2 regions of the Mycolicibacterium moriokaense genome follow, and region 2 is predicted to be linked to the other one. Evidence: predicted binding sites of a transcription regulator. Region 2 holds the regulator's gene; the other holds the start of a gene.
What was found. Region 2 encodes HspR, which represses chaperone genes until heat shock. Its sites were predicted from a motif close to ANNTGAGTNNNNNNNACTCANNT; they were not measured.
Positions count from the first base shown of each region.

Region 1: the regulator HspR is predicted to act here: its motif matches at 8,543-8,565, upstream of lon (endopeptidase La).

Region 1 is NZ_AP022560.1:3,383,705-3,398,498, forward strand. It holds gene G6N43_RS16495 (CaiB/BaiF CoA transferase family protein) at 1-1,573, shown strand, start outside; gene G6N43_RS16500 (acetyl-CoA acetyltransferase) at 1,585-3,048, shown strand; gene G6N43_RS16505 (hypothetical protein) at 3,227-3,811, opposite strand; gene G6N43_RS16510 (NAD(P)/FAD-dependent oxidoreductase) at 3,833-5,038, opposite strand; gene G6N43_RS16515 (DUF72 domain-containing protein) at 5,081-5,848, opposite strand; gene G6N43_RS16520 (TfoX/Sxy family protein) at 5,814-6,146, opposite strand; gene lon (endopeptidase La) at 6,210-8,531, opposite strand; gene G6N43_RS16530 (esterase family protein) at 8,719-9,723, opposite strand; partial or broken gene G6N43_RS16535 (alpha-hydroxy acid oxidase) at 9,930-11,162, opposite strand; gene G6N43_RS16540 (DUF1810 domain-containing protein) at 11,238-11,681, shown strand; gene G6N43_RS16545 (alpha-amylase family protein) at 11,653-12,975, opposite strand; gene G6N43_RS16550 (nucleoside deaminase) at 12,972-13,451, opposite strand; gene G6N43_RS16555 (tetratricopeptide repeat protein) at 13,488-14,794, opposite strand, start outside.
Region 2 is NZ_AP022560.1:6,144,877-6,159,670, reverse strand. It holds gene G6N43_RS30045 (dynamin family protein) at 1-386, shown strand, start outside; gene G6N43_RS30040 (dynamin family protein) at 414-1,907, shown strand; gene G6N43_RS30035 (hypothetical protein) at 1,968-2,438, opposite strand; gene G6N43_RS30030 (hypothetical protein) at 2,458-2,901, opposite strand; gene G6N43_RS30025 (LLM class F420-dependent oxidoreductase) at 2,940-3,884, opposite strand; gene G6N43_RS30020 (hypothetical protein) at 3,913-4,464, opposite strand; gene G6N43_RS30015 (TIGR03085 family metal-binding protein) at 4,488-5,108, opposite strand; gene G6N43_RS30010 (hypothetical protein) at 5,158-5,496, opposite strand; gene G6N43_RS30005 (heavy metal translocating P-type ATPase) at 5,672-8,029, opposite strand; gene dnaK (molecular chaperone DnaK) at 8,399-10,264, shown strand; gene grpE (nucleotide exchange factor GrpE) at 10,261-10,866, shown strand; gene dnaJ (molecular chaperone DnaJ) at 10,893-12,071, shown strand; gene G6N43_RS29985 (heat shock protein transcriptional repressor HspR) at 12,078-12,461, shown strand; gene G6N43_RS29980 (aldose 1-epimerase) at 12,467-13,369, opposite strand; gene G6N43_RS29975 (nuclear transport factor 2 family protein) at 13,408-13,845, shown strand; gene G6N43_RS29970 (NAD(P)-dependent alcohol dehydrogenase) at 13,836-14,794, opposite strand, start outside.

The DNA of each region.
Region 1 (14,794 bases), 2.8 Mb from region 2:
GCGCCAGTGGCGCGGAATGCGGGCCTGGCTGGGCGAACCCGAACAGTTCGCCGATCCCAAGTTCGATACGATCGCGGCGCGGTACGCCGCCTCGCGCGAACTGAACGCCGCGATCGCCGACCTGGTCGCGCCGCAGACCATGGACGCGTTGGTCGCCGAAGGGCAATCGCGCGGAGTCCCCGTGGCCGCGGTGCACACGGTCGCAGAAGCCTTGGCGTCGGAGCACTTTCGCGCGGTGGGTGCACTGACCGACTTGACGGTGGCAGCGGATGTGACGCTGACGGTGCCCGCCGGCCCGGTCATCGTCGACGGCCGACACGCCGGAGTGGTCCGTCCCGTATCGGATGCGGGCTCCGATGAACCAGATTGGGCCGCAGGGACATTCGCCGCCGCGCCCCGCAACGACCGCGTCGTGCGGCCATTCGACGGCCTACGCATTCTCGACCTCGGCGTGATCGTCGCCGGCGGCGAACTCGGCCGCCTCTTCGCGGATCTGGGCGCCGAGGTGATCAAGGTGGAAAGCGCCGCCTATCCCGACGGGCTTCGTCAGACCCCGCCCGGTATGACGATGAGTAGGTCATGGGCACTGACGCACCGCAACGAGCAGAGCCTCGGTCTTGACCTCCGCCACCCCGAAGGAGCTGAACTCTTCCGCCGGCTCGTCGCGAAGGCGGACGCCGTATTCGCGAACTTCAAACCGGGAACGCTTGAATCGCTTGGCTTTTCATATGATGAATTGAGGGAGATCAATCCGCGGATAGTGCTGGCGGAGAGCAGCGCGTACGGGCCGAATGGGCCGTGGAGCGACCGCATGGGCTACGGCCCTCTGGTGCGCGCCGCGACCGGGGTCACCTGGTTGTGGACCTCCCGGGATGCCGAACCGGGCAGCTTCTATGATGCGACCACCGTCTTTCCCGACCACATAGCCGGCCGGCTTGCCGCGGTGGCGGCCCTGGCGGCCATGATTCGGCGAGATCGCACCAGAAGCGGTGCGCACGTACACATCCCGCAGGCCGAGGCGGCCGTCAACCAGCTCGCCACCGCCTACGTCACCGAAGCCGCGCGCACCGCAGGCGTAGCGGTGGCCGAGGATGAGTCGATCCACGGCGTCTACCCGTGCGCGGGCGAGGACGAATGGTGCGTGATCTCGATTCGGTCCGAGACCGACCGCGCCGCGTTGTCGGCGGTCGTCGGTCGCGACGACCTGCCACGCGAGCGGACGGCGTTCCTCGCGGCCGTGTCGGAGTGGACGCGGGCCAGGGACAGGTCCGACGTGACCGAGACCTTGCAGGACGCGGGTGTCCCCGCGGCACCGATGAACCGTGCCGTGGACATACCGACCGATCCGCAGGTCGTTTCCCGGCGGCTGTACTCTGACATGCCGCATCCGTTGTTCGATGTGCCGATGCTCAGTGAGACGGGCCCCGCGCCCTACACGGGTATTCCAGCCGCGGAACTCCGACCCGCCCCGATGCCAGGGGAGCAGACCCGCAAGATCTGCCACGAGGTGCTCGGGATGAGCGACGAGGAGACCGATCGGCTCATCGCCGACGGCATACTTTTCACTCAATAAGGGAGCACATGATGGATCCGCGCACGCCGGTGCTGGTCGGATATGGCCAGGTCAACCAGCACGACGAGAACCCCGATGTCGAGCCGGTGGACCTGATGGAGTCAGCGGCGCGCACCGCCGCCGATCCACGCGTACTGGAGGCCGTCGACTCCATTCGCGTGGTCAACCTGCTCTCCTGGCGGTACCGCGACCCGGGATTGCTGCTCGCGCAGCGCATCCGGGCCGACGGGGCGGCCACGCGCTACACGGGCATCGGCGGCAATGTGCCTCAGACCCTGGTCAACAAGGCGTGCCTCGACATCCAGGCGGGTCGCAACGAGGTGGTGTTGATCACAGGCGCGGAGACGTGGCGGACCAGGTCACGCGTGCGGGCGACCGGCGCCAAGCCGCAGTGGACCCGCCAGGGCGAGTCCGTGCCCATCGCCGAAGGGTCCGACGAAGGCATCGAACTCGCCGGTCCGGCCGACCTGCGCATCAAGCTGGACCGCCCGGCGTATGTCTATCCGATGTTCGAGCAGGCGCTGCGGATCGCCGCGGGCGAATCGCAGGACGACCACCGTCGCCGCATCGGCGAACTGTGGGCCCAGTTCAGCGCGGTGGCCTCGACCAACCCGCATGCGTGGAGCCGGGAAGCGTTGTCGGGCAGCGACATCGCCGAGCCCAACCCCAAGAACCGGATGGTCAGCTGGCCGTACACCAAGCTGATGAACTCCAACAACATGGTCGATCAGGGCGCGGCGCTGGTGCTGACTTCGGTCGAAAAGGCGACGTCCCTTCAGATTCCGCGGGACCGCTGGGTGTTCCCGTACGCGGGCACCGATGCCCACGACACCTACGTGATCAGCGATCGCGCCGAGTTCTACACGTCGCCTGCGATCCGGATCGGCGGCACGCGTGCGCTGGAACTGGCGGGCAACGGGATCGATGACGTCGCACTGATCGACATCTACTCGTGCTTCCCCTCGGCCGTGCAGGTGGCCGCCAACGAACTCGGCCTGCCTACGGGGGACCCGTCCCGCCCGCTGACCGTGACGGGCGGGCTCACGTTCGCCGGCGGACCCTGGAACAACTATGTGACGCACTCGATCGCGACCATGGCTGAACGCCTGGTCGCAAACCCCGGCCAGCGCGGACTGATCACCGCCAACGGCGGATACCTCACCAAGCACAGCTTCGGGGTGTACGGCACGGAGCCGCCCACCCATGAATTCCGTTGGGAAGATGTGCAATCCGAGGTCGACCGCGAACCCACCCGTGAAGCGGTCATCGAGTGGTCGGGGGTGGGCACCGTCGAAACCTGGACCACACCGTTCGATCGCAACGGGGAGCCGGAGAAGGCCTTCCTCGCTGTGCGTACGCCCGAGGATGCGCGGGCGCTCGCGGTGATGCACGACGACGTCGAAGTCACCGTGCGCGAGGACATCGCAGGGGCCAACGTCTCGGTCAACCAGGACGGCACCGCGACCCTGGTGTAGCTCAGTCGAGGTCGGCCAGCAGCGCGTTGATCCGCTGTCTGGCAACGACGTCGGCGCCGGGACCCACGACCGCGTGCACCCGGCCCGGGTGCACGCCGCGGCGCGCCGACGGCGGCCAGCGCGAAGCCGATGCCGCTGGTGCCTCCGGTCACCACAGCGGCCTGTCCCGCTTCGATTTTCACGGGGCGCCCACCGGCACGTCGGTGTAGCGCGGTGCGAAACCGTCAGGGGAGAACGTGAAGCCCTTGCCGCTGAACTCGCTCAGGCACGACACCCCGGTGGCCTCCTGCACATTACAGCGGAATCCGGCTGCGGCCAGGATTCTGTTGAACGGCAACACTTTCGCGGGTCCGGGTTTGAGTGCGAACTCGGGCTGTTCGAGTGCGACGAACCGGGCGTCGCCTTCGCGCGGCACGACGACGGCGTTGGGGGACACCTCGTCGCCAGTGGCGTCGGGCACCGAGTCCGGCGCGCCGGTGATGCCCAACCCGGATGGCCAGTTGTTGACCGACTGACAGCCCGCCTTCACCCGCGGGACGAGCGCGCAGGCCCATGCGCCGCTGGGGGAGGTGAAGTAGTAGGTGGTGCCGCCGGGCGGGTGTGCGACGTAGTCGAACGCGTTCGCAAGGTGCGCGTTGCCCGGTGGTGGCGCGGACGGAGTCATCGACGTGCCGACCGGCCCGGCTGCGGGTGTGTCGTCGGTGTTGGTGATCGGGCCCGAGGAGCAGCCAGCGGCCAGCACCGCCACCGTTGTCAGTGCCATGGACAGCGCGCGGCGGGCCACTTATGCGCGAACCAGCCGGTCGGGGTCGACCGGCTCCCGCGATCGGATCAGCGATTTGATGTCGTCGAGACCCTCCCAGACGTTGACGTTCATCCCGGCGAGCACCCGGTTCGCATCGTCGAGCCAGAAGGCCGTGAACTCGCGGCCTGCGAGATCGCCGCGGAACACCACCTTGTCGTATTCGGGCGCGTGGCCGACGTACTCCATGCCGAGGTCGTACTGGTCGGTGAAGAAGTAGGGCAGTTCGTCGTATTCCTGTGACCCGCCGAGCATGCCGACGGCCGCGACCGCCGGTTGCTTGAGCGCATTGGCCCAGTGTTCGGTGCGTATCCGAGTGCCGAACAGCGGGTGCTCGGCGGCCGCGATGTCGCCGACCGCGAAGATGTCCGGATCGCTGGTGCGCAGCGACGCATCGACGAGGACGCCGCCCTGTCCGGTGGCCAACCCGGCCTGTTCGGCCAGGCCGATGTTGGCGGCCGCTCCGACGGCCACCAGCACCGCGTCGGCGGCCACGGTGGAACCGTCGCCCAGCTTGAGCCCCGTCGCGGTGCCGCCTGACGTCGTGATCTCCTCGACCGTCGTATTCAGCCGTAGATCCACCCCGTGGTCGCGGTGCATCGCGGCGAACACCTCACCGGCCTCGCGGCCGAGAGCGCCCATCAGCGGCACTTCGGCGGTTTCGACGACGGTAACCGAGGCGCCGCGTTCACGGGCGCCCGCGGCGACCTCGAGCCCGATCCATCCCGCGCCGATGATCGCGAGCGAAAAGCCCTCCGTGAGAAGGGAACTCAGTGCCTCGGCGTCGTCGATCGTACGCAGGTAGTGCACGTCCTTGGCGTCGGCGCCCGGGATCGGCGGCCGGCGCGGCGAGGACCCGGTCGCCAAGAGCAACTTGTCGTAGCTCACGGTGGTGTCGTCGGGCAGAGACACCGTGTGGGCGCCGGGGTCGATTCCGGTCACCTCGGTGCCGAGTTGCAGCTCGACGTGATGGTCGCGATACCAGGCCGACGACGCGGCGGTGAAATCGTCGAACTGCTTCTTGCCGAGGAGATACTCCTTCGACAGCGGGGGACGTTCGTAGGGCAGGTGCTCCTCCGCTGCGAACAACACCACATGTCCGTCGAAGTCCTTGTTGCGCAATGCTTCTGCAGCCTTGGCGCCGGCCAGGCCGCCGCCCACTATGGCGAATGTGGACGACGTTGTCATGTCGGTTGAGCTTACTCGCGACAGGGGCTTGCCGGATGCCCGTCAACCACAGTCGGCCAGCAGCTCCTTGAGCTTTCGCGCGTTATGGATGGCGTGGCCGCCCAGGTCGTTGTTGAAGTAGACGAGCACCCGCCGGCCCTCGTCGTGCCACTCGGCGATCCGGCCCGCCCATTGCGCCAGCTCGTCGTCGGTGTACGAACCCGCGTAGATCGAATCCTGCGGCGGTCCGTGCATGCGGATGTACACCAGGTCGCTGGTGGCCCGCGGCACAGTGGTCAGACCGGCCCCGCTCATCACCACGTAGGCCGCGCCGTGTTGTTCGAGCAGTGTATAGACGGCCTCGTCATCCCAGGAGGGATGCCGCAACTCCATCGCCACCGGGATCCAGTCGGGCATCAGCTCCAGGAAGTGGTCGAGACGCTCGTCGTCGCGTTCGAGCTCGGGATGCAGCTGAACCAGCAGCGCCTCCCGCCGGTCACCGAGCGCCGTCCAGCAGCGCTCGAACCGCTCCACCCAGGGTTCCGGCGAGCGTAGCCGGCGATAGTGGGTGAGTCCCCGCTGCGCCTTCACCGACATCGTGAAGCCGTCGGGCAGCCGCCGACGCCAGCCCTCGAAGGTGGCGTCCTTCGGCCACCGGTAGAAGCTGGCGTTGAGCTCGACGGTGTCGAACTCCTCGACGTAGACCGCCAGGCGCTTCGCCACCGGCAACTTCGGCGGGTACAGAACGCCGGCCCAATGGTCGTAGGACCAGCCGGAGGTGCCGACCCGTATCTCGTTACTTCGGCGGGAGGCTCTTGGCGAAGTCGACACCACGGCTCACCCAACCCTGTAGCTGGCGTTTGGTCTTGACACCCTCAACGGATACCCGCAACCAGCCGCGAGTCTCACGTCCCGCCATGATCATCGGCTCGACGTGAGCGCGCGATAGCAGCTTCTCGGTCTCGGGCGGCGGAACGCGGACCATCAAGCCACCCTTGGCGCTGACCACCACCGCCATGTTGCCGTTGAGCAGAAACGCCAGCCCGCCGAACATCCGCCTCTCGTCGAGGCCCGGCTGGGTGGCGACGAGTTCGCGGACGCGGTGGGCCAGGTCTTCGTCGTAGGCCATGCAACGACCGTAACGCCATGGCGCGATTCGGGGGCAAATCGCGCCACGGCGTTACATGCGGTGTCAGGCCGCCGCCGAAGCCGTAGCTTCTGCCGGCTCCAGCGCCTGCGCGACGATGTCGGCGACGTCGACCATCGGCTTGACGTCCAGCGACTCGAGCACGTCGGCCGGGACGTCGTCCAGGTCGGCCTCGTTGCGCTGGGGGATGAAAACCGTTGACAGACCGGCTCGTTGCGCAGCCAGCAGCTTCTGCTTCACCCCGCCGATCGGCAGCACGCGGCCGTTCAGCGTCACCTCGCCGGTCATCCCGACGTCGGAGCGCACCTGACGCCCGGTGGCCATCGACACCAGCGCCGTCACCATCGTCACGCCGGCCGACGGTCCGTCCTTGGGCACCGCGCCGGCGGGCACGTGCAGGTGGATCCGCCGCTCGAGCGCCTTCGGATCGACGCCGAGCTGTTCGGCGTGCGAGCGGACGTAGGACAGCGCGATCTGCGCGGACTCCTTCATCACGTCGCCCAGCTGACCGGTCAACTGCAGACCCGGATCGCCGTCGGTCGAGCTCGCCTCGATGTAGAGCACGTCGCCACCCATGCCCGTCACGGCAAGGCCGGTGGCCACACCCGGCACCGCCGTGCGTTCCGCCGACTCCGGCAGGAAGCGCGGACGGCCCAGGTACTCAACGAGATCGGGCTCGTCGATCACGATCGGACCGTTGCCTTCGGCTAGCTTTGTCGCGACCTTGCGCATGGCCTTGGCCAGCAGTCGCTCGAACTGCCGAACACCCGGTTCGCGGGTGTAGTCGGCCGCGATCTTGCGCAGCGCGGCCTCGGTGACGGTCACCTCGTTCTCGGTCAGCGCCGCCTTCTCGCGCTGCCTGGGCAGCAGGAAGTCACGCGCGATGGCCAACTTGTCGTCGGCGGTGTAGCCGTCGATCTCGATCAGCTCCATCCGGTCCAGCAGCGCCGACGGGATGTTCTCGATCACGTTGGCGGTCGCCAGGAACACGACATCGGACAGGTCCAGATCCAGCTCCAGGTAGTGGTCGCGGAACGTGTGGTTCTGCGCCGGATCCAAAACCTCGAGCAGGGCCGCCGACGGGTCGCCGCGGTAGTCGGAGCCGACCTTGTCGATCTCGTCGAGCAGCACGACAGGGTTCATCGACCCCGCCTCGCCGATGGCGCGCACGATCCGACCGGGCAGTGCGCCGACGTAGGTGCGGCGGTGACCGCGGATCTCGGCCTCGTCGCGCACGCCGCCAAGGGCGACGCGAACGAACTTGCGCCCCAACGCCCGAGCGACACTCTCACCGAGCGACGTCTTGCCGACACCCGGGGGACCGGCCAGCACCATCACGGCGCCGGAGCCGCGGCCGCCGACGACGGCCATCCCACGCTGGGCCCGTCGCGTCCGCACCGCCAGGTACTCGACGATGCGGTCCTTGACGTCCTCCAGCCCGTGGTGGTCGGCGTCGAGAATCTCGCGTGCGGCCTTCAGGTCGGCGGAGTCCTCGGTCTTGACGTTCCACGGCAGCTCCAGCACGGTGTCCAGCCAGGTGCGGATCCACCCGCCCTCGGGGCTCTGCTCGCTGGCGCGCTCGAGCTTGCCGACCTCGCGCAGCGCGGCCTCGCGGACCTTCTCGGGCAGATCGGCTTCCTCGATGCGGGCGCGATAATCGTCCGATCCGTCGGGCTCGCCTTCACCCAATTCCTTGCGGATCGCGGCGAGTTGCTGACGCAGCAGGAACTCCTTCTGCGTCTTCTCCATGCCCTCACGGACGTCGTCGGCGATCTTGTCGCTGACCTCGACCTCGGCCAGGTGGTCGCCGGTCCACTGGATCAGCAGCTTCAACCGCTCGGCGACATCGGGGGTCTCCAGCAGCTGGCGCTTCTGCACCTGGGACAGGTACGACGCATAGCCGGCCGTGTCCGCGAGCGCGGACGGATCGGTCAGCTGATTGACGAAGTCGATGATCTGCCAGGCCTCACGCCGCTGCAGCATCGCCAGCAGCAACTTCTTGTACTCGGTGGCGAGCTCGCGGACCTCGTCGGTGGGCTCGGGCTCTTCGACCTCGGTCACCTCTACCCACAGCGCGGCGCCGGGGCCGTTGGCTCCCGCGCCGATATGGGCGCGCTTGGTCCCGCGCACCACGGCCGCCATGCCGCCGCCGGCGATCCGGCCGACCTGCACGATCGACGCGAGCACGCCGTAGGACGGGTACCGGTCCTCCAGGCGCGGCGCGATGAGCAGCTCACCGGACTCGGTCGCCTTAGCCCCGTCGACGGCGGCACGCGCCGCGTCGTCAAGTTCTATTGGCACCACCATGCCGGGCAGCACGATCGATTCGCTCAGAAACAGCACCGGCACTGATTTGGCTTCAGTCATGAATCCTCCAAAGTTCAGTCAGATGGACTCAACCTTGGACAGCCTCACTTTGTTCCCGCGCGGGGCCCTTCCCGGCGATTTGTGTGCGTTGAGGAGCGCTGAGTGCAACAGAGCGCACACAAATCGCGGAAATGACAGGGAGCCTGCCGTTCGGGGGGTACGGCAGGCTCCCTGGTTGTGGGTGGAACTAGGTGGTGGCTTGCGCCCCCAGCACCCGCTGGATGTCGGGCTTCATCTGCTCGAGCTGCTGACCCCAGTAGCCCCAGCTGTGCGTGCCCTGCGGCGGGAAGTTGAACACCCCGTTGGTGCCACCGGCGGCGATGTAGTTGTCCCGGAAGCTGATGTTGGTGCGCAACGTCAGGCCCTCGAGGAACTGTGCGGCCATCAGATTGCCGCCGCCACCGCTGGTGTCGAGCTCCGACGGCGTGCCGGAACCGCAGTAGATCCAGACCCGAGTGTTGTTGGCCACCAACTGGTTGATGTTGACCATCGGGTCGTTGCGCTTCCACGCCGGATCCGACGACGGACCCCACATGCTCTCGGCGTTGTAGCCGCCCGCATCCTGCATCGCCAGGCCGATCAGCATCGGCCACCAGCCCTCGGAGGGGTTCAGGAAGCCCGAAAGCGATGCGGCGTAGATGAACTTCTGCGGGTGATAGATCGCGTAGGTCAGCGCTGCGGCACCGGCCATCGAGATGCCGACCACCGCGTTGCCGTTCTGCGACACGCCCTTGTTGGCTTCCAGCCACGCGGGAAGCTCGTTGGTCAAAAACGTCTCCCACTTGTAGGTGTAGTCCTGGCCGTTACCCCGTGACGGCTGATACCAGTCGGTGTAGAAGCTCGACTGACCGCCCACCGGCATGACGGTGGACAACCCCGATTGGTAGTACCACTCGAAGGCTGGGGTGTTGATGTCCCAGCCGTTGAAATCGTCCTGCGCCCGCAGACCGTCGAGCAAATACACCGCGTGTGGACCGCCACCCTGGAACTGCACCCGGATGTTGCGGTTCATCGACGGCGAGAACACATCCAGATACTCAACGGGCAGCCCCGGCCTTGAGAACGCACCAGCAGTCGCCGATCCCCCGACGAAGCCGATCAGGCCGGGCAGCGTCGCCGCTGCAACGGCACTCGCCGCCAGCCGGCGAAACCACATTCTTGCGGTACCTCGGCACCTCTCTTTGAACTTCATAACGGCAACCAACCCACCTTTCATCGCATGCCACAAAGCGTTTGCCGTTTGCTCTGCGTGCGTAATGAAACACGTGCACCTGCGGACTTCCGGTGCTCAACACTCGGTTGCGATATCGCGGTTGGCTAACGATTCCGACTCGGCGAGGACTCACCGAGCGCCGATCTCAGGTGTGACCAGTGTGAATGGAGTGAAACGCCGCACACCTACGGCACGCGTGGAACGAGACGGTGCAGCTGCGTCACGTGCCGTGGGGTGAGCTCGTCGAGCGAGGTCACGCCGAGCAGCCGCATGGTGCGGCTGACCTAGCCAGACAGGATCTCGATCGCGCGATCCACGCCCGCCTCGCCGCCGGCCATCAACCCGTACAGATAGGCCCGGCCGACCAGCGTGAACCGTGCCCCCATCGCGACCGCGGCGACGACGTCCGCCCCGGACATGATCCCGGTGTCCAGCAAAACCTCGGTGTCGCGGCCAACCTCGCGGGCGACACTCGGCAACAGGTGGAACGGCACCGGCGCGCGGTCGAGCTGTCGGCCGCCGTGATTGGACAACACGATGCCGTCGACGCCGAGGTCCACCACCGACTTCGCGTCCTCGAGCGTCTGAATTCCCTTGACCACGAGTTTGTTCGGCCACTGCGTCTTGATCCAGGCCAAGTCCTCGAACGTCACGGTCGGGTCGAACATGGTGTCCAGATACTGGGCGACGGTGCCGGGCCACCGGTCCAGCGAGGCGAACGACAACGGTTCGGTGGTCAGCAGGTCGAACCACCAGCCGGGGTGGGGGACCGCGTCCAGCACCGTGCGCAGCGTCAACGCCGGCGGTATCGACATGCCGTTGCGGGTGTCACGCAGCCGGGCGCCCGCGACGGGCACGTCGACCGTGACCAGCAGCGTGTCGAACCCCGCTGCGGCGGCGCGCCCCACCAGAGCCATCGACCGGTCCCGGTCCTTCCACATGTACAGCTGAAACCAGTTGCGCCCATGAGGGTTTGCGGCCTTGACGTCTTCGATGGACGTCGTTCCGAGAGTGGACAGCGAGAACGGGATGCCCGCGCGGGCGGCGGCGTGGGCGCCGGCGATCTCACCCTCGGTCTGCATCAGCCGGGTGAAACCCGTCGGAGCGATCCCGAATGGCAGGGCGGCCCGGTCGCCGAGCACGGTGGCTCCGGTGTCGACCTTCGCGACATCGCGCAGGATGGTCGGATGGAACTCGATGTCGCGGAACGCCTGCCGCGCGCGGGCCAGCGACAGTTCCTCTTCAGCGGCCCCGTCGGTGTAGTCGAACGCCGCCTTGGGTGTGCGGCGTTTGGCGATGCGACGCAGATCCTCGATCGTCAGCGCGCTCTCGAGACGGCGGCGGGTGAGGTTCAGGCGCGGCTTGCGGAACTGCAGCAGCGGGGCGAGTTCCTGTGGTCGCGGTAGACGGCGCTTCATCGGCCACGTTCGACGATAGTCATTGAAAGACAAAGACTATCTTGCCAGACTGGCCTCCGAGGGGCAGTGGACAAATTGTCGGCATCCGATCGTGACGATCCATTCGATCTTCGACGCTTCGTCGAAGCGCAGGATCGCGTCTACGACACGGTGCTCGACGAGTTGCGCAGCGGCCGCAAACGCAGCCACTGGATCTGGTTCATCTTTCCTCAGTTGCGGTCGCTCGGCCGCAGCGCGACTGCGCACCGCTACGGGATCAGGTCGCTGGCGGAGGCCAAGGCCTACCTCGACCACGCCGTGCTCGGCCCGCGGCTGCGGGAATGCGCCCGGGTGGTCGCCGGGATCCAGGGCACGTCGGCCTCCGAGATCTTCGGCTGGCCCGACGATCTCAAGGTGCGTTCGTCGATGACGCTCTTCGCCCGGGCCACCAGCGACAACGCCGACTTCCGTGCCGTTCTGGATCGGTTGTACGACGGTGTCGAGGACCAGCTCACGGTCGAGGAGTTGGCGCGAGGATGAGCCAGCCGTGCGGCTCCACCTGCACGGATGCGACGACGTCCTCCGGCGGCGCCCCCGACCCGGCAAGGATCGTGCCCTGGTCGAAACCGAGGTCGGGTAGCGAGACCGATAGCGGTTCATCGTCGATGTTGAGCGCCACCACCAGCGTGTCGGCGCCGTCACGGGTTTCATAGATGTAGCTGCGATTGGTGACTTTCAGCGGCGACGTGCGTGCCGTATGCAGCCAGGGGTGTCGCCTACGCAATCCGATCAGATGCTGATGCAGTCGGAACTCGTCGCGCCCGAGCACGTCGGCACCGCTTGGCGGAGAACCGAATTCGGGTCGCACAGCGTCGTCACCACCGAAACGTTCCTCCTTGACACCGCGGTAGGCGAACTCGTCACCGGCATAGATACTCGGGGTTCCGCCGGTGGTCAGCAGGATGACCACCGCGTGTTCGACGTGTTTGGTGTTGTCGAGCCGACTGGCGATCCGGGTGACGTCGTGATTCCCGATGAACGTCATCGGCACGAACGTATCGAGAAACTCGTTGTGCCGCACCAGCGCCCAGTCGAGTTCGTGGAAGTTGCCGTCGTTGAGGCCGCTCCAGATCGCCTTCCACAGTTCGTACTGGGTCACGGAGTCGAATCCGCCGTCCCGCACCCGCGCCGAATAGTCGCCGTGGATCACCTCCGCGACGAACCACGCGTCGGGGTACGCCGAGCGGACGCGGGGGAGCACCTGCGCCCAGAACCGGTCGGGGACCGCGTAGGCGGCGTCGAGGCGCCAGCCGTCGGCGCCGCGGGCCAGCCAGTGCGTCATGACGTCGACGGTGTAGTCGATCACCTCGGGGTTGTCGTGATCGAGGGCGATCAGGCCCTCGTGCCCCTCGAAGGTGTCGAACTCAGAACCGTTGCCGCGCTTGCGAAACCACGAGGTATTTGCGAAGTCGATGCCCACATGGTTGAACACGCCGTCGAGCAGCACACGCACTCCCCGCCCGTGTGCCTCCGCGATCAGATGGTCGAAGTCAGCGTCGTCCCCGAGTCGGGGATCGATCCGATAGTGATCGGTGGTGTCGTAGCCGTGGGTGCGCGACGCGAAGACGGGCCCGAGCGCGAGGCCCGATGTACCGAGTTCGATGGCGTGGTCGAGCCATTCGACGATGCGCCGCAGTCGGTGCTCATCAGCGGTCGGGGGTGCGTCCGCCGGGTACGCGCCGACGAAGCCCAGGGGATAGACCTGCCACCAGATCACGTGCTCGACCCATGCGGGTTCGGTCGTGGATGAGCGCTTGCGCGAAGACCCTGTCACCGTCGGAACTTCGATTCGTAGAGCGAGCGCATCGTCTCGGCGTATTGCAGTGCCGGGCCGTCGACTACTGCGCGGGGCGCGATCGTCGTGATCGGAAGTGGGGCCACCGGGGGTGGGGGTACGCCCCATTCGGACAGCCATTGCGTCAGTTGCTCCGACGACGCCGCGTAGACGATGCGACCGAGGCCCACCCAGGCGTGCGCCGCCGCACACATCGGACAGTGCTCTCCCGAGGTGTACACGGTCGCGGCGGCCCGCTGAACCGGGATCAGGTGCTCGGCGGCCCAGCGTGCGATGGCGAACTCCGGATGCTGGGTGGCATCGCCGCCCTTCACCCGGTTGCGGTCCTCGAAACGCACCTCACCGTCGGCGTCGACGAGGATCGAACCGAACGGCTCATCACCGTCCTCGAGGGCTTCACGTGCGAGATCGATACAACGGCTTAGGCGTTCAAGATCATCGTCGTTGATGGCCACAACCGATGAGTCTACGGACCCCGGGCCTCTCAGCGGTCAGGCTACTGCCAACCGGCACGCGCACGACGCCTTGATCGGTACATCGGCGCGGGCCATCATCAGGTCGAGTTGCTGGCCGATGATCGCGGCTTCGGCGGTACGCCCGAGGCGCTGCAGGCATTCGTGATAGCCGTGCAGGCTCCACACATTGCCCGGATGCTGACACGGCCGGGCCAGGGTGGGATCGAGTCCGAGGTCCGCGGCGTACACCGCGGCGGCCTCCTCGACGCGGCCCTGCTCGAGCAGCAGCGCTCCGTAGGCATGCCTGGTCGGCTGCATCCAGCCCCACGGCTCGTCGTACGGAAGTGAGTCGTCGAGCTCGATGGCCCGCCTGAGATGGGCGAATACCTCCTCGAATCGTCCTTCGCGGTAGGCGATTTCGCCGTCCAGCATCTCGGCGGCGACCGCCAGGATGTCCCGCGCGGTGTTGTTGAACAGGTACCGGCTCTCCGGGATGCGCTTGTACGCTGTGGAAAACGCCTCTCGCTCGGCATGCGCCTGGGCCAGCTGGCCCTTCGCGGCGTGTGCGACGCCCCGGCCGTAGTGGATTGTGGCGGTGGTGCTGCAGTACAGCTCCTGGTCGTCCGGCAACGGCTCCGCGATCAGGTCATCCCACCGTCCGAACCGGATGAGCACGTGAGTCCGCAACGGGACGAACGCTTCCAGCCAGTCGGCCATCGGAGGTGACTCGATTGTCAACAGTTCGGGTGTGAGTTGTCCGGCGAGCTCGTCCGCGGCCTCCAGGGCGATTCGCGAATTGCCTTCGAACATGGCGGAGTACACCACGAAGTGCAGGTTGTGCGCGCGGTAGAGTGAGTAGAAGTTCAGCGGACCCTCGTGCTCGACGAACCGCCGATCCACCTGCGCCGCTGCGAGATTGGCCACCACCGAATCGCGGTAGTTACCGCACAGCACGTCGATGTGACTGGGCATGTGCCGCAGGTGTCCGGCATCGGGAACCAGGTCGCGTAGCAGGTCGGCGGCGGGCAGCGCTTCCTGCGGGCTGGCCGACATCTCCATCGTGTGGAGGTAGAGGTGCAGGATTCCCGGATGTGCGCGGCCCTCGGGGGTGGCCAGGGCGGCGTCGAGGATGCGCTTGGCCTCGACGACCCGCGAGCCGGGGGCCGGCTCACCGGTGCTGGTGTCCCACAACGCCCATGCCGTCACATTGACCAGCCCGTCCGCGGCCAGTGCCTGCACGTCGATGTCGTCCGGATAGGCCTCCGCCAACGCGGCCATCGCGTCGGCGTAGGCGGCGCTGCCGGCCTGCAGGGCCTCGGCGTCATTCGGATCGTCGGTCGGGA
Region 2 (14,794 bases):
ACCCGCTGTCCATCGGCGCGGGGCTGCTGATGGGACGCAGCGCGTACCGGGAGAACATGGACAACCGGATGATGCGCGTGCGCAACGAGGCGAAGCTGAACGTCCGCCGCTTCATCGATGACGTCTCGTTCGTCGTGAACAAGGAATCGCGCGACCGGCTCAAGGGCATTCAGCGGCAACTGCGCGACCACTACCGCGCCATCGCCAACCAGACCACCCGCTCACTCAACGAATCACTGCAGGCGACCATTGCCGCGGCGAAACTCGAGGAGAACGAACGCAATACCCGCGTCAAGGAACTCGAGCGTCAGCTCAATATCCTCAACCAGGTGCTCGATCACGCAGGGAAGCTGGCGGCCGAGGCACACCCTTCGGGGGTCGCCTGACATCGCGGTGCCTAAGCTGGACTGTCGATGAGCACAAGTGATCAGGTGCGCGCCATCCTGGACGGAACCATCCAGGCGTACCGATCCGACCCCGCCTACGCGCAACGGTCCGACATTCACAACGAACTGGACCGGATCGGCCGCCGACTGAACCAGCCGATCCGTATCGCCCTGGCAGGCACGCTCAAGGCGGGCAAATCGACGCTTTTGAATGCGCTTGTGGGAGAAGACATTGCGCCCACGGATGCCACCGAAGCCACCCGTATCGTGACCTGGTTCCGGCACGGGCCGACGCCGAAGGTGACCGCAAACCACCGGGGCGGCAGGCGATCCAACGTGCCGATCGGCCGCGACCCCGTGAAGGGCGGGCTCACATTCGATTTCGCCACGCTCGATCCCGATGATGTCGTCGACCTGGATGTCGAGTGGCCCGCCGCGGAATTGATCGACACCACGATCGTCGACACCCCCGGCACGTCGTCGTTGTCCCGGGACGTCTCCCAGCGCACCTTGCAGCTGCTGGTGCCGGATGACGGCGTTCCGCGAGTCGATGCCGTGGTGTTCCTGCTGCGCACCCTCAACGCCGCCGATATCGCGTTGCTCAAGCAGATCGGCGAATTGGTGGGGGGATCCACGGGAGCGCTCGGGGTGATCGGGGTCGCTTCCCGGGCCGACGAGATCGGCGCGGGCCGCATCGACGCGATGCTGTCGGCCAAGGATGTTGCGGCCCGGTTCACCACCGAGTTGGAGCGAACCGGGATCTGCCAGGCGGTGGTGCCGGTATCGGGGCTGCTTGCGCTGACTGCGCGCACCCTGCGGCAGAGCGAGTTCGTCGCGCTGGAAAAGCTGGCCGGGGTCGACGCGGCGGAGCTGACGAAGGCGATGCTGTCGGTGGACCGGTTCGTCCGCGAGGACAGCCAGCTGCCCGTCGACGCCGCCACTCGGGCCGCGTTGCTCGACCGGTTTGGCATGTTCGGGATCAGGATCTCGATCGCCGTGCTGCGCGCCGGGGTCAGTGACTCCCTGGCCCTGGCGGACGAGCTGCTGGAACGCAGCGGTCTGGTCGCGCTGCGCGACGTGATCGATCAACAGTTCGCGCAGCGCTCCGATCTACTCAAGGCGCACACCGCCCTGATGTCGCTGCGACGGTTCGTGCAGAACAACCCCATCTACGCGAGCAACTACATCATCGCCGACATCGACCCGTTGCTCGCCGACACCCACGCGTTCGAGGAGCTGCGCCTGCTCAGTCAATTGCGTTCCCGCCCAACCACATTGAACGACGACGAGATCGCGTCGCTGCGGCGCATCATCGGCGGCTCCGGCACCGACGCCGCGAGCAGGCTGGGGCTGTCACCCGATGCCCCGTACGACGGTCCCCGCGCCGCGTTCGCCGCCGCCCAGCGATGGCGTCGGCGCGCCGAACATCCGCTCAACGATCCGTTCACGACGCGCGCCTGCCGGGCGGCGGTGCGAAGCGCGGAGGCGCTGGTGGCGCAGTACGCGGCGAAGGGCCGCTGAGCGGCCAATCCAGCCTGGGCCGCTGAGCGGCCAATCCAGCCTGGCCGATAGGCCGCTAGCTCACGGGGCAGGCTCCGTCACCGTTTCGGTTTCGGTGACGGTGCTGGTCTCCGTGCTCGTGCTGACGCTGGTGCTGACACTCGGCGACGTTGTCGTGGTGGTGGTCGGAGGTGTCGTCGTCGTGGTCGTTGTCGTTGTGGTCGTCGGCTCGGTCGTCGTCGGAATGACGGTCTCCGTGACGGTCTCGGGCGCCGACGTCGCCGTTGTGGTGGTCGGCGCCACTGACCTCGACGTCGTGGTGAGCGGTGTCAACGGGGTCTGGTCGGCGGGCTCGTCACCGCCGGTGATGAGCTTGGCCAACCCGAACACGATGAGTGCGACCACCACCGCGCCGAGGGCACCCAACCCGACCAGCGCGGCGGGCCGGCGGTACCACGGATCCGGATCGCCGGGCGGCTGGTTGTAGTCCGCGTAGACGGTCGGGGAGTCGTCGGGGTAGTTCGGGTCGTCGGGAGTTCCGTATCGCGCCACGGGCACCGATAGTAGGCGCTCACGGGAAGGGATTGAGCGTACGCGTCACATTGGTGCGTGGTCGTTGCCGCGTTGTTCTGGTCGAGTCATCGTCCTGGCGTGGAGTACGGACGGTCGTCCGTTCGGTTGTCGTTGTGGTCGACGACGTGGTCTCCGAGGACGTGGTCTCCGACGGCGAGGTCTCCGACGTCGAAGACGGATTGATGTCGGTGGTCTCGGGGGGACTGGTACTCGTGATCGTCTGGGTGGTGGTGGTCGCCGACTCCGACGCGGTCGCGGAGAACGTCGGCTCGACGAAGTCGATCGGGGCCTGCTCTGGTTGGCCGAACTGACGGGACAACGCCATCGCCACAGAGATCAGGATGCCGACCACCACGAGGGCCAAGAGGCTGGCCCCGACCACCGCCGGGGTGCGGTTGTGCCAGGGCTGCCCGTTGTCGTCCTCGTCAAACCGGCCGGCCACGGGCAGATAGTAGCGGCGACCTGCACCTCCACGCCTGTTCAGACGAGCTGGGGGAGCACCTCCGCGGCGAAGAAGTCCAGGTGGTCGAGGTCCGACATGTCCAGTAGCTGCAGGTAAACCCGCTGCACACCGATCTCCAGGTAGGGGCCGAGCTTGTCGAGGATCTCTGTGGGCGTCCCCACGAGCGGGGAGTTGCTGCGCATCTCGTCGACCTCGCGACCGATCGCCGCGGCCCGCCGCGCGATCTCCTGCTCGTCGCGGCCGGCACACACCACGAAGGCGGCGGAGTACGTCAGTGAGTCGGCCGCACGTCCCGCGTCCGTCAGCGCCGTTGCGACCCGTTCGTACTGGGTCTTGGCCACGTCGACCGGTGCGAACGGAATGTTGAACTCGGAGGCGTACGCCGCCGCCAGCGCCGGCGTGCGCTTGGCGCCGCCACCTCCGATGATGATCGGCGGATGGGGACTCTGAACGGGTTTCGGCAGGGCGGGGGAGTCAGCGACGGTGTAGTGGGTCCCGGAGAAGTCGAACGTCTCGCCCGACGGGGTCGTCCAGAGACCCGTGATGATGCTGAGCTGCTCGGTCAGCCGGTCGAACCGCTCGCCCAGCGGCGGGAACGGAATGGCGTACGCCTTGTGCTCGGCCTCGAACCAGCCGGCGCCCAAGCCCAATTCGACGCGGCCGCGGCTCATCTCGTCGACCTGCGCCACGGCGATCGCGAGGGGGCCGGGATAGCGGAACGTCGCCGAGGTGACCAGCGTGCCGAGCCGGATCGACGCCGTCTCCCGTGCGATCGCGCCCAGTGTGACCCACGAGTCGGTGGGCCCGGGCAAGCCGTCGCCGCTCATCGCGGTGTAGTGGTCGGAGCGGAAGAACGCCGAATACCCGGCGGCCTCGGCCGCACGGGCGACCGCCAGTTGGTCGCTGTAGGTGGCGCCCTGCTGCGGTTCGACGAAGACCCGGAAGTCGAGTGGCGAATTCATGGGGCCAGCGTAGGCGCCGAGCCTGGGCTCAGAAGACCTCGACGCCTGAGGTGTTGATGAACATGCCGTGGCCGGTGCCGTCGTTGGTGAACCGGGTGCCGTCGCTGGTCGCCTCGATCGTCCAGCCGAGCGCGTGATAGGTCTGGTAATCGAGCGTGACGGCCGGGATGTTGCCCAGGTTGCCCACGACCCATTCCATACTCCCGCCGGCGGTGACGCGCACGCCGTTGGCGGGCATGCCGTGCACTTCTATTGCGTTGTTGAAGTCCGACTCGCAGCCGACCTCCTCGCGGGAGATCTGGCAGCGCGTCTTGCCCGACTTGGTTTCGATGAACACGTAGCCGGACTCGTCGGGTGGCAGCGTCTCCCCGCCGGGGTGTGTGCCGGTCGGCGGCGTGGATGGCGTTGTACCGGTGGACGGGGGCGTTCGGGTCGGCCGCGTCGTCGGGAAGCTGGGCTCGTTTGCCGAGGTGTCGGAGGCGACGGGGTTGCCGTCGATGGTCGTGGAGCAGCCGACGCCGACCAGCGCGACGGACAGCAGAAATCCAACGGCGAGGCCGACTTTCGCCCGGTGCGACATGGGGTCAGGCTACGCGCCCGACGTCACAAACCCCGGCGCGCAGCGCGGACGGCCTGGGCAACCTGCGCGTCGGAGAAGATCAGCCGGGCCTCATCGCGGCCCGCGACGAACATGGTGAGTTCCCCGATGTCGCCGGTGACCGTGAGATCGGGACCACGCCCGACCGTTGCCACCGGCTGGCCGTCGGGCGTGGACAGAGTGACGCGGGCAGGCACCTTGGCCATCGTCAGCCGGGCCATGACGGCCAGCGGGCGCCGCAACGCGACGATGGTATCGGCGTCGAGAGTGCGTGGCTCCCAACCGGATTGGGCTCGGCGCACATCTTCGTGGTGGATGAACATCTCATCCATGTTCGCGACCGCGTCAACGAGTTTGAACGGCGACAACAGCGGCGGCCCGGATGCGACCTTGTCGACCAACTCATCCCAGCCGGTGGATGCGGCGGTCTGCCGTTGCACCCGGTCGGTGTAGCCGGCGAGAGCCGGGATCGCGATGCCGGGTGCCGCGTCAAGCCTGCGCTCCCGCACGACGAGATGGGCCGCAAGGTCGCGGGTGGTCCATCCCTCGCACAAGGTCGGCGAGTCGGGTCCGATTTCGTTCATGGTCGCCACCAGGGCAGCGCGCTCGCGCTGGGCTGCAGTCATGCCTAACCCTAGGACAGCCGAAGACATGTCCCAGTGCAAATGCGGACGGCTACGGCGTAGCCGTGGTCGTCGGAGGCGGCGGTGAGTTGGGAACGCGCGAGGAAGGCCCCATTTGTCCGGGTGGCCATGGGCCCATCGGCCCGGTGCCCGGCCCCATCATTCCGGGCCCCATCATCCCCGGTCCCATCATGCCGGGGCCGGGTCCCCCGTGGTGTCGCCCGGGATAGCCGGCGCCGTCGGTAGCGCGGCCGATGAAGAATCCCGAGAAGAACACCACCGCAACGATGAACACTGTCGCGGCGGCGATGCCCGCCCACACCAGGACCTGGACTGCGGCGCCGCCCTCACGGCGCGCGGGGCCAGGCGTCGGCTCCACTTGTTCAGTCATCGTGCGGCCTCCTTCGTCAGCCGAACAGCTGACTCAGGTTCAGGATGCGCCCCCGACGGCCTCGCCGACTAGGGCCGATGGTCCACGCCGCGACCCCCCAAAGCCCCCGAATCGCAGTCGGACGGGTGTGCTGTTGGAGCAGCGTGCATAGAGCAAGAGCGGTGTCAGCGCAGAACTACGTCGGTGCTGCGAAACCTGGGGACGCCTTTCGATCCTGCGATTCATCATCGGCGAGAGTGAAGTAGTTTTCCTCTTCCTGCAAGAAGTGCAGCCGCAGCACCGCGTGCAGTCCGTACAGGCAGGCGAGTAGGTCATCGACTTGGTCAGGCTGTATGCCGCCGCTCGCCTGCGCTACCGCGAGGTGGGCCCCGATCCGGTCGGACAGTCGGCGGATCTCTGCGTGCGTGCGACTCATCGTGGCAGTTGCTTCTCCGCCGCCGAGAGGCTGAGCCAGAGCGGGATAGAGGCGACTCTCCTCGGCCTGTTCGTGCGGCAGGATGCGCTCGGTGAGAAAGCCGTGCGCAAGGATGAGCGAATCCAGGGCGGCCTGATCCGTACCGGCGACCAAACGGTCGGCGGCATCACGAAGCACGTCGATGGTGTCGCGCAGTTCGTCGTGCTCGGATGCGAAGCGCTGCAACATGTCTTCTGTCTCGGCGGGCAGGTCGATCTTGGTCGTTGGGTTGGCTCCCAAGGCACGAAGTGCGTTGAGGATGACGGCGATATCGATGCCCTCCTGCAGCAGCGCACCCGCCGCGGGAGGCAGCCAGCCAAGCGCAGCGACCGCCATCGCCGCCAAGGACAACGACATGCCGACAACGGCGCTCTGTATGGCGATCCGGCGCGACCACCTGGCGATGTCCATCGCGTCGGCGAGGCGGTCCAGACGATCGGTCGTCAAGATGATGTCGGCGGCTTCCGAGGACGCGGTCGCGCCACGAGCACCCATCGCGACACCGACTGTAGCGGCAGCCAAGGCGGGGGCGTCATTTACGCCGTCACCCACCATCACGGTCACCGCGCGCTCCCTCTCGGCGCGCACCGCGGCCACCTTGTCGGCCGGACTCTGTTGTGCATACACCTCGTCCAGTCCGAGAATCGTCCCGACTTCACGCGCAGGTTCGGCGCGATCGCCCGTCAACATGACCAGCCGGTTGAGGCCCGCGGAACGCAGACGCCGCACTGTGCGCGGTGCATCGCGGCGCAACGGATCGTGCAACAGCACTGCGCCCGCCAACTCCTCGCCGACACTCACCCACGCGATCGCGGCTGAATCCAGCCGGGCGCGGTTTATCGCAGCGCGGGCCCAATCTGGTTGGCTACCTTCGACGTTCAGCTTGCCCACTCTGACGTGACGTCCATCGACAGTCCCGGTCACCCCGCGTCCGGGCTCCTCAACGACTTGTTCGGGCAGCGACAACTGGTAGCTGCGCCTTGCGGCCTCGGTCACGATCGCCTCGGCCAGTACGTGTGGCGACACCCGGTCCACCGACGCCGCCATCCGGAGAATCTCGGCGGCATCATTGCCCGGTGCTGCCAGTACATCCACGACGGCCGGGCGTCCCATTGTGAGCGTTCCGGTCTTGTCCATCACCAAAGTGGTTGCGCTTCCGAGACTTTCCAATGCGCCACCACTGCGGATGACGACTCCGTGGCGGGAGGCACGCGACAGTCCGGATACGATTGCAACCGGCGCGGCGAGCAGCAATGGGCACGGTGTGGCCACGACCAATACGGCGACCGCGCGCACTGCGGACCCACTCGCCAGCCAAGCTGCACCGGCAACAAGAAGCGTCAGCGGTAAGAACCACGCCGCGTAGCGGTCGGCCAATCTCACGATCGCAGCGCTTTCCGCACCAGCCTGCTGGGCCAGTCGGACGACGCCCGCGTAGGTGCTGTCCTGCGCGGTCGCCGTGGCCAGCAGCTCGAACGCGCCACCCGCGTTCATCACGCCGCTGCGGACCGGTTCCCCTGGGGCGCGTTCCACCTGCAGGGATTCGCCGGTGAGCACCGACTCGTCCAATACGGCCTCCGCGCCGACGACGCGCCCGTCGACAGGCACGATCTCGCCGGGCCCGACCACCAGCACATCGTCGACGGCTACATCGGCGATCGGTATGACGCTGACGTCGGATCCGACCCGCCGTCGCGCGAACCGGGGAGCGTGCTCGAGCAGCGATCGCAGATCGTGTGAAGCTCGACGTTCTGCGGCGGCTTCGAGGGCACGTCCGCCGGCGAGCATGACCGCAATGAGTGCGCCTGCCAGGTACTCGCCCACCAGCAGTGTGCCGATAAGGGACAGGACCGCGATCAGGTCGACGCCCACCCGTCCGCGTCGTAGAGCCGCGATGACCCACACGACCGCCGGCACCACGGCAATCGAGGTGCCGACGATCCAGCAGACGTCCGCCGCGTCGGGCTTGCCGAGCAGCCACAGCACGCCGCCGACCGCCAACGCGCCGACCGTGATCACCACCAGGGCCAACTCGCCCTTCAGTCGCCAGCGTGCGTTGAATGCAGGTTTATCCGCCACGACGTCAACACTCCCGTCCTCGACCGCCGCGCCACAGCGGATTCGGCCATCATGGGTATGGCCAAAAGCCCCCATAGATCCAGTTCAAAGGGCTCTACGGCCGTCCAGTCACGCCGCCGCGATAGATGTCCGTCCCGATTTGGTCGACGGTGGTCTGCATGGGGCTATCGTCCGCCTCCGAGCAGCACCGGAAAACAAGCCGGGCAAAGTTCTGCGGAATCGGGAACAAACCCGACGAAGCTGCCGTTGACCCGTCTGACAGTTGAGCGCAACAGACTCAAGTCTGGGTTGACAGGATAAGGTCGACCGGAGCAGTCTTGAGTGCGGTGCACTCAGATCCATCGCAGGACTAATTCAGGAGGAACAACCATGGCTCGTGCGGTCGGAATCGACCTCGGGACCACCAACTCCGTCGTCGCAGTACTGGAGGGTGGCGACCCAGTCGTCGTAGCCAATTCCGAAGGCTCCCGCACCACGCCGTCCGTCGTCGCGTTCGCACGTAACGGCGAGGTGCTGGTCGGTCAGCCCGCCAAGAACCAGGCGGTGACCAACGTCGACCGGACCATCCGTTCGGTCAAGCGTGAAATGGGCAGCGACTGGACCGTCGAGATCGACGGCAAGAAATACACCCCCCAGGAGATCAGCGCACGCGTGCTGATGAAGCTGAAGCGTGACGCGGAGGCCTACCTGGGTGAGGACATCACCGATGCGGTGATCACGGTGCCCGCGTACTTCAACGACGCCCAGCGCCAGGCCACCAAGGAGGCCGGCCAGATCGCAGGCCTCAACGTGCTGCGCATCGTCAACGAGCCGACCGCGGCCGCTCTGGCCTACGGCTTGGACAAGGGTGAGAAGGAACAGACCATCCTGGTCTTCGACCTCGGTGGCGGCACGTTCGACGTCTCCCTGCTGGAGATCGGCGAGGGCGTTGTCGAGGTCCGCGCCACCTCGGGTGACAACCACCTCGGCGGCGACGACTGGGACGACCGGATCGTCGAATGGCTCGTTGACAAGTTCAAGGGCACGTCGGGTATCGACTTGACGAAGGACAAGATGGCCATGCAGCGGCTGCGTGAAGCCGCCGAGAAGGCCAAGATCGAGCTCTCGAGTTCGCAGAGCACCTCGATCAACCTGCCCTACATCACCGTCGACGCGGACAAGAACCCGCTGTTCCTCGACGAGCAGCTGACCCGTGCCGAATTCCAGCGCATCACACAGGATCTGCTGGACCGCACCCGCAAGCCGTTCCAGTCGGTGATCGCCGACGCCGGTATCTCGGTGTCCGACATCGACCACGTCGTGCTGGTCGGTGGCTCGACCCGGATGCCCGCGGTGACCGACCTGGTCAAGGAACTCACCGGCGGCAAGGAGCCCAACAAGGGCGTCAACCCGGACGAGGTTGTCGCGGTGGGCGCCGCGCTGCAGGCCGGTGTGCTCAAGGGTGAGGTGAAAGACGTTCTGCTGCTTGACGTCACACCGCTGTCCCTCGGTATCGAAACCAAGGGTGGCGTGATGACGAAGCTGATCGAGCGCAACACCACGATCCCGACCAAGAGGTCCGAGACCTTCACCACGGCCGACGACAACCAGCCGTCGGTGCAGATCCAGGTCTATCAGGGTGAGCGTGAAATCGCCGCGCACAACAAGCTGCTCGGCAGCTTCGAGCTGACCGGTATCCCGCCGGCTCCGCGCGGTGTGCCCCAGATCGAGGTCACCTTCGACATCGACGCCAACGGCATCGTGCACGTGACCGCGAAGGACAAGGGCACCGGCAAGGAGAACACGATCCGAATCCAGGAGGGCTCAGGCCTTTCCAAGGAGGAGATCGACCGGATGATCAAGGACGCCGAGGCGCACGCCGAGGAGGACCGCAAGCGTCGCGAGGAGGCCGACGTCCGCAACCAGGCGGAGTCGCTGGTCTACCAGACCGAGAAGATCGTCTCCGAACAGCGCGAAGCCGAGGGCGGATCGAAGATCCCCACGGAGACGCTGGACAAGGTCGATGCCGCGGTCGCCGAGGCCAAGTCGGCGCTCGAGGGCACCGACATCACGGCCATCAAGTCGGCGATGGAGAAGCTCGGAGTGGAGGCTCAGGGCTTGGGCCAGGCGATCTACGAGGCCACCCAGGCTGAGCAGGCCGCCGGTGGTGGTGCCGCAGGCGCGTCGCCGAACGGTTCGGCCGACGACAACGTGGTGGACGCCGAGGTCGTTGATGATGACGAGGAGCGCAAGTGAGCCAGAACGATTCGCACGAGCCGGTGACTGTCACCGACAAACGGCGCATCGATCCGGACACCGGCGAACTCCGTGAGCCCGCGACCGGGCCGGCCCCAAGCGGGTCGGCCCCGGCCGCGAGCCCGGAAAACAACGAAGAGGTCGATGAGCTGAAGGCCACCCTGCAGCGGGTGAAGGCGGAGTACGACAACTACCGCCGACGGGCGCTGCGCGATCAGCAACTCATCGCTGAACGCACGAAGGCCACCGTCGTCACCCAGTTGCTTCCGGTGCTCGACGATCTCGAACGGGCCCGCAGCCACGGTGATCTCGACAGCGGACCGCTGAAGTCGGTCGCCGACAAGCTGGCGACCGTCCTTGAGGGCCTCGGCCTTTCGGCCTTCGGTGACGAGGGTGACGACTTCGACCCCGAACTGCACGAAGCCGTGCAGCACGAGGGCGACGGCACGCACCCGATCATCGGGACCGTCATGCGCCGCGGCTACAAGGTCGGCGATCAGGTGGTTCGGCACGCCCTGGTCGGCGTGGTCGACACGGTGCCCGATGACGCCGATAACACCGGCTCCGACGCGCAAGAGACCGCAGAATCAGAAGACAACTAGGGACTCAGGTGAGGAGGTGACGCGGTATGGCCCAGCGTGAATGGGTCGAAAAAGACTTCTACAAGGAGCTCGGCGTCTCCTCCGACGCCAGCGAGCAGGAGATCAAGCGAGCCGCCCGAAAGCTGCTCGCGGAAAACCATCCCGACCGCAACCCGGGAAATCAGGCGGCCGAAGAGCGGTACAAAGCCGTTTCGGAGGCCAAGGAAGTACTGTCGGACCCCGCCAAGCGTAAGGAATACGACGAAACGCGAAGGCTTTTCGCCAACGGCGGGTTCGGTCGTGGTCGCTTCGGCGGCGGAGGCGGCAACTTCGGTGGATTCGGTGGCGACGGCGTCGAGTTCAACCTGAACGATCTGTTCGACGCCGCGGGCCAGACCGGCGGCGCGAACATCGGCGATCTGTTCGGCGGCCTGTTCGGGCGCGGGGCCCAGCAGCCACGGCCGTCGCGGCCGCGGCGGGGCAACGACCTCGAAACCGAGACCGAGTTGTCCTTCCTGGAGGCCACCAAGGGCGTGATGATGCCGTTGCGGCTCACCAGCCCTGCTCCGTGCACGAACTGCCACGGCAGCGGTGCCCGGCCGGGTACCAGTCCGAAGGTGTGCCCGAACTGCAACGGCTCCGGCGTGATCAACCGCAATCAGGGCGCCTTCGGGTTCTCTGAACCGTGCACCGAGTGCCGGGGCAGCGGTTCGATCATCGAGAACCCGTGCGACGAATGTAAGGGCACCGGGGTGACCACCAGGACGCGCACCATCAACGTGCGGATCCCACCTGGCGTCGAGGACGGTCAGCGTATCCGGCTGCCCGGTCAGGGCGAGGCGGGTCTACGCGGCGCTCCGTCGGGTGACCTGTACGTGACCGTGCATGTCAAGCCGGACAAGGTGTTCGGACGCAGTGGTGACGACCTCACGGTCACCGTCCCCGTCAGCTTCCACGAATTGGCACTTGGCACAACGCTTTCGGTGCCCACGCTTGAGGGCAAGGTCGGCGTGCGGGTGCCCAAGGGCACCTCCGACGGCCGGATCCTGCGCGTGCGTGGCCGAGGTGTCCCGAAGCGGTCGGGCGGACATGGCGATCTGCTCGTCACCGTCAAGGTGGCGGTGCCACCGAACCTGGAGGGTGAGGCCGCAGAAGCGTTGGAGGCCTACGCGAAAGCCGAACGGGCCAGCGGGTTCGACCCGCGGGCGAATTGGGCAGGGGCGTGATCACCGATGGCGAAGCGATCCAACAACGACGCTCATACCTTCCTGATCTCGGTCGCTGCTGAGCTGGCCGGCATGCATGCGCAGACGCTGCGCACGTACGACCGGCTCGGACTGGTCAGCCCGCAGCGCACCTCCGGCGGGGGTAGGCGCTACTCGCTGCACGACGTCGAACTGCTGCGCGAGGTCCAGCGGCTGTCCCAAGACGAAGGTGTCAACCTTGCTGGCATCAAACGGATCATCGAGCTGACCAATCAGGTCGAGGCCTTGCAGAACCGGGTCCAGGAACTGACTCGCGAACTCGAGGAGTTGCGGTCGGCGCCGAGGTCCAAGAGCACCGCGCTGGTGGTCTGGCAACCCGGCGCCGCCCGACGGCGACGTCAGTCCGAGTAACAGCCCTAGGTCACGGTGATCGAGAACCGTGCGGTCGCCGGCCGGCCGGGGGCCGCACTGCGATAGTCGCCGCGGCGTAGCGAGTCCGTCGGCGCGGCCATGGGCTCGATCGCGATGATGTCGTCAGAGCCCGGGGCGAAGAGTTGCGCTGCGGGATAACCCGTTTCGAACGCCACCTCGATGCGGCGGTCGCCGCCCGTGAGAGTGAACAACGCGCCGTCGGGTAACTCGTCGAAGCCGTCGTCGTAGGTCGCGGATGCCAGCGGCTCGCTGGTTCCGGGCCACGGCGCGTGCTCTCCGGTCGGGATGCCCCGGCCGTCCAGCGCCAGATGCCGCATCGTCGGGGTGGTGAGCCGCCACTGATCGCGCGGTACTTCGGGAATCGTGAAGTACGGGTGGTAGCCGAAGCACCGCGGCACCGCGGTCTGTGTCGTCGGGGTCACGGTGGTTTCGATCGTGAGCGTGCGATCGTTGAGCGTGATGCTCTGCGTGAGCAGATGGGGGAACGGGAACGACGCGAGCAGCGCCGGTTCCGCCCCGAAGTCAACTGTGGCGGTGAGGGTGTTCTCGGAGCATGCCGTCACCTGCCAACCCGGGTAGGCGGCCAGCACACCGTGGATGGGTAGACCGTTCTCGTCGGCGCGCACGCCGCCAACTCCAGGGGTCAATGTGACCACGGTGCCAGTGCTCTCATACTCGCTGGCGCTCAACCGGTTTGCCCACGGGTAGAGGATCGGGATGCCCATCGTCTTGCCGTTGGTCACATAAGCGTCTAGTCCGCGGCGCTGGCCAAGGAATTCGTCATCACCGTCGGCGAGCGACGTACCGATCATGCCTGCGGACGGGACGAACGTCGCCGTAAGTGAGGACGACGGATCAGCGAGGATGACGCTCTCGAAGTCAGCCATGTCTGTCGATCCTGCCACCGCTGCGATTAAATGAAGCGATGACGGCATTTTCTGGGCAGTACAACGACATCGAGGCACGCAACCTGGCCACGGTGCGTGCCGGATTCGAGGCGTGGGCCACTGGGACTGGAAGCCCGCTGCAGGCGCTCGCGGACGACGCGACTTGGGAGATCACCGGGAACTCGGTGGCGGCCCGCGTCTACACCAGCAAGGAAGACTTCATGAGCAACGTCATCCTGCCCTTCAACGCGCGGATGACCGTCCCTCTCAAGCCGACGATCCGGGAGATCTATGCCGACGGCGACACGGTGATCGTGTACTTCGACGGTGAGGCCACGGCCCGCGACGGGGTGGCCTATCGCAACACGTATGCGTGGTTCCTGACGTTTTCGGGCAACCGAATTATCAAGGGGACAGCCTTCTTCGACAGCGTCGCATTCAACGACCTGTGGCAGCGGGTATCCCCTCAGTCGTAGACGATCACCGCGCGTCCGACGAAGTCGCCGCGGCCGAGTGCATCGATGTGGTCGTTGACGTCCTCGAAGTTGACCGGCGTGACCGAGTCCTTGATCTTGCCGGCCTCGGCCAGCGCGACCACCTCGGTGAGGTCGTTGTAGTTGCCCCAGAACGATCCGAACAGGGTGTACTCGCGGCTCACCAACGGAAACAGCGAGATGTCCACCCGGTTGCCGACCAACCCGACCGAAGCGACGGCGCCCTCGGTCGCCAGCAGTGAGAAGGCCAGCCGGATGCTCTCCTCGGCGCCCGCGCATTCGATGACGGCGTCGAACTCGCGTCGGCCCGTCGCCTCTTCGAGCGCATCGCGCACCTCGTCGTCGGTCTTGTTCCCGATGCTGACGGTGTGATCGGCGCCGTTTTCGGTTGCCAGCGCCAGCTTTTCAGGGTTGCGCGCCAGCGCGACGACCGTTGCCCCGCCACCGAGCAGCTTCGCGTACTGCACGCCGTACGCGCCGAGGCCGCCGATGCCCATCACCGCAAGCGTCGTTCCCGGGCCCAGCGCCCCGGCGGCCTGCAACTTCTTCAGCCCGCGGTACGGGGTGAGGCCCGCATCGGTCAGCGGTGCCAGCGAAAGCGGCGACAGGCTTCCGCTGACCTTGATCAACTGTTGGTAGGCGACGGGAACGTACTCCTGATAGCCGCCGTGAGGTCCGAAGCCGATCCAGTGCCCCTGGTTGCAGATCTGTTCGTTACCGCGGTGGCACTGCCGGCACGAGCCGTCACCGAGCGGACCGAACACCACCACCGGATCCCCTTCGGACAGGCGCGCCGCGGCGGGGACGTCCGCACCGATACGGTCGACAGTGCCGGCGATCTCATGCCCCGGGGTGGCCGGTAGCGGCATATCTGTGCCGAAGTAGCCGTCGATGAGTTGAAAGTCCGTGCGGCACATGCCCGCACCACCGA